Regions from separate parts of the Alkalihalobacterium sp. APHAB7 genome, predicted to be linked through region 2. Evidence: riboswitches for the same ligand, from Rfam matches in the RefSeq annotation. Region 2 holds a riboswitch; the other holds the start of a gene.
The links. A riboswitch is a leader RNA that binds a small molecule or an ion and turns the genes downstream of it on or off. The one in region 2 is predicted to bind thiamine pyrophosphate.
Positions count from the first base shown of each region.

Region 1: it holds a riboswitch for thiamine pyrophosphate, as region 2 does, so the genes downstream of both, ACNSTQ_RS17650 (3-oxoacyl-ACP reductase) here and thiC (phosphomethylpyrimidine synthase ThiC) in region 2, are expected to answer to the same signal.

Region 1 is NZ_JBLWFS010000022.1:39,682-43,282, reverse strand. Features, by position in the region: gene ACNSTQ_RS17655 (MFS transporter) at 1-11, opposite strand, end outside; gene ACNSTQ_RS17650 (3-oxoacyl-ACP reductase) at 626-1,387, opposite strand; TPP riboswitch at 1,465-1,575, opposite strand; gene ACNSTQ_RS17645 (peptidase) at 1,836-3,020, opposite strand; gene ACNSTQ_RS17640 (HD domain-containing phosphohydrolase) at 3,198-3,601, opposite strand, start outside.
Region 2 is NZ_JBLWFS010000007.1:132,467-136,067, forward strand. Features, by position in the region: gene thiC (phosphomethylpyrimidine synthase ThiC) at 1-1,279, opposite strand, end outside; TPP riboswitch at 1,477-1,588, opposite strand; gene ACNSTQ_RS09640 (aspartate kinase) at 1,979-3,349, shown strand; gene ACNSTQ_RS09645 (ion transporter) at 3,446-3,601, opposite strand, start outside.

The DNA of each region.
Region 1 (3,601 bases), on a different contig from region 2:
GGCAAAGCCATGATAGATCCTCCCTTTTGTGTATACGCTTACATTCGTTGATTTATTAATCCTCTGCTCGCAAAGTCAACTCCCAGAATGAAAAACGTCCTGTATAGAAACCAAAAAATAACACGACCATACCGCTCCACATTTATTATTTTCAGTAAGAGTTCGTATTAATCTTAATTATTTCTATCTTTTTAGTGAGTTTAATATGTAGTAGAAGTGATTAAAATATTCTGTAAGTCTGTATACATAATTGAAATTATTTAAAATATTTAGATAATATTGATTATAACATGAATGAGTAATCATTCAATGAGTAACTTTGTCGAATAGTGCTGAACTAACGATTCTAGTAGTAATATATGAGCTATTTTTTATTAAAGGCTGTTTTCGTAAACTTTGTTGCTTTTGGACCGATTTTCTTTTCAAAAGCTTCACGCTATGCGTGAAGAGCCAAGCATTCGCTTGGCTTACGGTCCAAAAGCAAAAATAAACTTTGCTGAATTAGCAAAGTCTATTTCTAAAGTAAAACGATACTTTCCTATTAATGATATTGGTTGTAATCAATCTTAACTAATTATGACTAATTGTTGTTCATTTCCCCATATAATTGACTGTAGATGGTGAATCAGTCCATCACCAATCCACCATCAACGACTAAGTTCTGGCCTGTTACTGCTCGTGCCCACGGGGATGCAAAGAACAAAGCGGTTTCAGCAAATTCTTCAGGTGTCGTTACTTTTTGTAATGGCGTTGTAGCTTGAATGATACCAAACACTTCTTCCGTTGTGACGCTGCTAGCATCCGTTTCTTTTAAAAGCCCACCGGAGATCATATTGACTGTAATCCCGTATTGCCCTAGTTCTTTTGCCAAATTGCGCGTAAATCCGAGGAGTGCAGCCTTCCCGGTTGTGTACTCATGGTAGGCAACCACTGGGTTTTGTACTAAGTTGGTCCCTACATTCACAATACGACCAAACCCAATTTCCTTCATGTCGGCTAAACACGCCTGCACCGTATTTAGTGAGCCCTTCACACTTCCCTCAAACTGGGTATTAAAATTCTCCCACTGAAGTTCAAACGCATTTTTCTGAGCTACAGGATTGAATTGAAAATCGATTAACGCATTGTTTACGATCGTTGTAACCGGCGTGTTAAAATATTCTTTTGCTTGAGCTACCATTGTATTGACCTGATCCTTATCTCTTACATCGGCTTGAATAGCGATCGCTTTTTCACCTAATGTCTGGGCCAAGTCCTCTGCCTTTTCTTTACTTTGAAAATAGTTCACTACGACATTTGCGCCTTCATTTACAAAAGCTTTAGCCAATGCAGCTCCTACTCCACGACTTGCTCCTGTTATTAATACCGTTTGTTTGCTTAATTCCATAACAATCCCTCCATTTTATGTAAAAAGTCTAGAACTGCATGCAAAAAAACCAGGTCAAAAATATGGACCTAGTCATAGTTCAAACTCAACTACTTCCCTACGCTGGTATCATCCAGATCAGGTCCTGAGGGTCAAAAAGTCTGTTCCTTTTTTCTCAGCCTGAACGACAGGCTCCCCTAGTAGAGCATATTCTCTTGGTAAATCTTTCTAATCTATTTTATAACTTGATCAAATATAAATCAATTCAAATGTTTGTATCATTTAATAGAATTTTTATGAGTATCGGTGTAACTTTTAATATATCCCCGCAAAAATTCACGATAAATCGGCGTAACTTTGCTTTTATCGGCGCAATTCACGATAAATCGGCGTAACTTTAGTTTTATCGGCGCAACTTACAATATATCGGCATAATTTTGATTAAATCGTATAACAGTGCTTCTGATTCCTATACCGCATCCTCCGCACGATTTTTAATCCACGAATACAGCAATAACCCGAGGATCAACACGAATTGTCCAACAAAAACGGCTGCATCCCAAAAGACAGGATCGCTAATCGGTTGGAGAAAGCCTGGAAGTATTTTCGTAAAAGCGTAGATTGTTTGCGGAATAAAATAAAAGAGAAATAAACTGCAAGTTAATAAGATCCCCGTTACAAAAAAAATAGAATACAGCTTCACCGTTTTCTCTTCGCCAGCAAACGTTTCCGTCGCCGGTGGGCTTTTGATCCACGGCAACCACTGACTTAACAGCTTTCTCCCATTTTCCATCACATTGTAACAACCTGTGCAATTTTCAAACACATAATATAAATCCGTTTTCATGTAAAAACAACATTGATAGATCGTGCGAATGAAGATATCAAGTACGACAAGCCCTAAAATTCCCGCAATCAAACCGTGATTCACACCGAAAAAGAGCTGCAGACTTAAGGCGATAAAAAGCATCAACTGATCAAAGCATAATCCGCCAAAGTACAATCTATTTCTTTGTTTCGGTGCGAGCTTCCATGCAGGTGTTAAATCCGTTTCAAATACAACAAAAAATAGTCGGTGTCCGATCCCGAGTTTTGCGGGTAAATCATATGAGCGAACCGCTAAAATATGTCCAAATTCATGGATCAAAACAAGCACCAAAGAAACACCCATCCATAACAACAAACTTGGCATGACCGTTTCAAATAAAAAGATGTCCTTATAACTAGGAAAGGATTGCGGGTTAACAATTAAAAATAAGACGTTAACAGCGAGTAAACCAACATACAATTTATTCGAGAAACGGTTAAAAAAGACACGTCCAACACTCGAGGGAATCCATGTAAACCCCGACTCTACTGGACGGCTCTTCTTCACTTCAACCGTTACCCCGTCTACTTCTTTTATTAACTGTAATTCCAAAAGTTGTTCGGCAAAATCAACCAGATCAACCGTTTCTTCCGGGTACCTTTGCTTGAGCTCGATTTCAATTTGTTCTAGTAAAACCCCTTGATTAATCTGTTCAATTGCATCAATACAAACTTGCGGCATCTCATAGAACTCGCCTGATGTCACTTCTTCGACTATATAATGTTTTTTATCTTTACGAATAGTTAACGAATGTAAGGTCAGTTTCGTTTGAAGTGATAGCTTCATGTTCGTGCCTTCCTTCTATAAAATAAATAAGGATGCCAAATGTTTCTAGCATCCTTTTTAATAAAATATCATCATTAATTAACGTCCAAAATACGTGCACCACCAGCAAGTTAATTTGATCTTTTTTAGTTTACGAATTTTCATAGTTTGTCACCTCCTTTTCTCTGTATAATTAAATCATTCTACTTTCGTGTCTTGCCATGGGTAGTTTTTATGATAGTCACACCAAGAAGGATAAACTTTTTCAAATAACTCTACTAACTGAGGATCAAACTGAGAGCCTTTCCCATCCACTATTCTTTTATAGGCTTCGCTAACCGGCAATGCTGAACGGTAAGATCTAGAAGAAGTCATCGCATCAAAGGCATCGGCTACTGATGTAATTCTAGCTAATAATGGTATGTTCGCACCTTGTAATTGTTCTGGATAACCCTTCCCATCCCAACGTTCATGATGATACTTAATCACATCAAGGTGTTCGGCTACTCCGTTAACGTGTTTAACAGCTTGAGCTCCAACAGCCGGATGGGTCTTAATCATTTCAAATTCTTCTTCAGTGAGTCTACCTGGCTTCATTAGTA
Region 2 (3,601 bases):
GGTCATAGCCTGGTGCGATATCAGTTGTTAGTGGACCTAATGTGTAAAAAGGGGCTTCGTGACAAATATCAAGTTGTTTATCCATATTTTCTTTTATCTTGTGCATGGGCACGTGTCCAGGACCTTCGACCATTACTTGAACATCATGTTCCCAAGCAATTTTCGTTAATTCGCCTAATGTTTCAAGCTCAGCAAATTGGGACTCATCATTCGCATCAGCAATCGAACCTGGACGTAAACCATCTCCTAATGAGAAGGCGATATCGTATGCTTTCATTATTTCACAAATCTCAGCAAAATGAGTGTAGAGGAAGTTTTCCTGGTGATGTGCCAGACACCAAGCGGCCATAATGGAACCACCTCTAGAAACAATACCGGTTAAACGATTAGCTGTAAGCGGGACATAACGTAGTAACACTCCCGCGTGGATTGTAAAATAATCTACACCTTGTTCCGCTTGTTCAATTAATGTATCTCGATAGACTTCCCATGTTAAGTCCTCAGCGACTCCATTTACTTTTTCAAGGGCTTGGTAGATAGGGACTGTACCTACTGGAACTGGACTGTTTCGAATAATCCATTCTCTTGTAGTATGTATATGTTTGCCTGTAGATAAATCCATGATTGTATCGGCACCCCAGCGGATCGCCCACGTCATTTTTTCAACCTCTTCTTCTATTGAGGAGCTGACTGCAGAGTTCCCAATATTCGCATTAATTTTTACGTGGAAGTTGCGTCCGATAATCATGGGTTCACTCTCGGGGTGATTAATATTCGATGGAATAATCGCCCTTCCACTCGCTACTTCAGATCGAACAAATTCAGGATCTAAACCTTCTCGGATCGCAATAAACTCCATTTCAGGTGTGATCATTCCTTTTTTAGCATAGTGGAGTTGGGTTACATTCTTCCCTTGCTTCGCTCGTAATGGTTTCCTGCTTGTTGTATCAAAGACTTCCACAGCTTTCGTTCTTTCAATATCAATAAAACCATTATCCTCGGGTTTTATATCACGACCCTCATAATATTCAACGTCACCACGATCTAATATCCATTGTTTGCGTAAACCAGGCAAACCTTTTCTTACATCTGATTGGTAGTTAGTGTCTGTGTAAGGCCCAGTCGTATCGTATACCCTAAACGGTTCATTAGGAATTTCTTCTCCATCAAATGAGGTTGGGCTTAGTTCAATTTCACGGAAAGGAACAGCAATAAAATCGTTTGTACTACTTTTCTCATAAACTTTCTTACTGTTTGGAAATGGGTTAAGAATTGACATAAAAAAATCCTCCTAAGTTTGATTTAAGTTCTTGATGATAGAACCGATCATGGAGGAGGGGGGTCACAATATAAGAAATTTCATCCTTTTTATAGCAGCAACAATTAAAAATCATTTGACTGTTATAAATGTCAACGACTTTAATAATATGCGCACACTATAAAAATAAAAAGACCGCTAGAAAGCGGTCGAATGGACATAAATATTCTTCAAATCCCTCCGCTAGCATTACCTAGATCAGGTTCACGGTCGACAACAGTATCAGTTGTCCTCTCAGCCCCTTGCTATGGAGCTCCCGTTTTCTTCAGTTGTACTATTAAATTAACACAAAGTTTTGGAAAAGAAAACAGTTAATTGGATCTATTTTCCTTTTCTTGTTGTTAAGAATAATTTATGAATATCGTTCTGGTGAGCAGGAGTTTTGCCAGGAAATGTCGAATATTGTTTGTTAATTTTAGCTCTTTATTCCTGTAAAGTGTTACTGTCACATGAAAATCCAACCATATGGGAGGGTTTTCTATCGATTAGCGTGAATGGGGAGAATGGGAAGGTTGAATAAACCAGTTGGTGATATATCCTTACATAGCCTACGATATCCAATTTATTCAACTTTGCAAACAGGTAAGGGCTATGATAAATTATGAATTATTGAAATATTAAGGGAACAGAAAAAAACTTTATAGGAGTTGGAGAAACGAGATGAGAGTAGCGAAATTCGGTGGAACATCAGTGGCGAACGCAGAGCAAATTCGTAAAGTGGCTTCAATCATTGCCGAGAACGAAGAAAGAAAATTTGTAGTCGTTTCAGCGCCCGGTAAGAGGGAATTAACAGATACAAAGGTTACGGATTTACTTATACAGTTAGCTGATGCCGTGTTAGAAAAGGGCGACGTTGAGAATGCTCTACGTGCCGTCGTAGGCCGTTATGAAGAGATTGCATTAGATCTCAATTTGTCAGCAGATATTATAGAAACGATTAAAGAGGATTTACAAGCCCGAGTAGCTTTTGATACTTCACATGAAGGGAAATTCATGGATCAAATGAAAGCGAGCGGTGAAGACAACAATGCAAAGTTAATCGCAGCTTACTTTCAAAGTACCGGAATTGAAGCGCAATATGTAAATCCAAAAGAGGCCGGGTTATTAGTGAGTGATGAACCTGGGAACGCTCAAGTTCTTCCGGAAAGCTACGATCATTTGTTCCAACTAAGGGAACGTCCAGGTGTGATTGTTTTTCCAGGGTTCTTTGGCTACTCTAAAGAAGGAACTTTAGTTACTTTCCCTCGAGGTGGATCGGATATCACAGGATCTATTTTAGCTGCAGGAGTGAAGGCAGATTTATATGAGAATTTCACAGATGTTGATTCGGTATTTGCTGCCAATCCAAAGATCGTTGAAAATCCTGTGAACATTAAGAAAATGACATATCGTGAAATGCGTGAGTTATCGTATGCTGGTTTTTCGGTATTTCATGATGAAGCGCTTATGCCTGCATTTCGTCAGTCCATTCCTGTATGTATAAAAAACACAAATAATCCAGAAGCTCGTGGAACGATGATTATGGCTGAACGTGCGTGCGTTTTAAATCCAGTGATCGGAATTGCGAGTGACTCAGAATTTTGTACGCTATATGTGCGGAAGTACTTAATGCACCGCGAGATCGGTTTTGGACGTAAATTACTTCAAATTATTGAAGAAGAAGGCATTTCATATGAACATATCCCATCTGGAATTGATGACACGTCTGTTATTTTAAAACAGTGTCAGTTAGATGGAGAGAAAGAAGATCGCATCATTACTCGTATTCGAGAAGAGTTAGATGTAGATGATGTGTATGTAGAGCGCGATTTTTCCATGATTATGATGGTTGGCGAAGGAATGCACAATACGATCGGCCTTTCAGCACGTGCAACTACGGCACTTGCCAATGCTGATGTAAACATTGAAATGATTAACCAAGGTTCCTCGGAAGTCAGTTTAGTGTTTGGTATTCGCCAAGAAGATGAAGAGAAAGCAGTTCGTGCCCTATATGATGAGTTTTTTGGAGCGGCGGACGAGTCAATTGAATAACCTAGCATTCGTTTGAGATTGAGTTTGACTGGGTGGAAGGCGAAGCTGGGCCAAATAAAATGGGAATAAAATAAGTAAAAAGCTGAGGGGATTTCCTCAGCTTTTGTTCATCTTAATCATCATATTTTTAAGTTCCACAATTTCTTTGCGAAGTTCTCGCACCTCATTTTTCATTTCGGCCTCATCATTATCGTCATCTTCTTTATTTGTTTTTTCTACATTACTTACGATAACACCAATAAATAAGTTAAA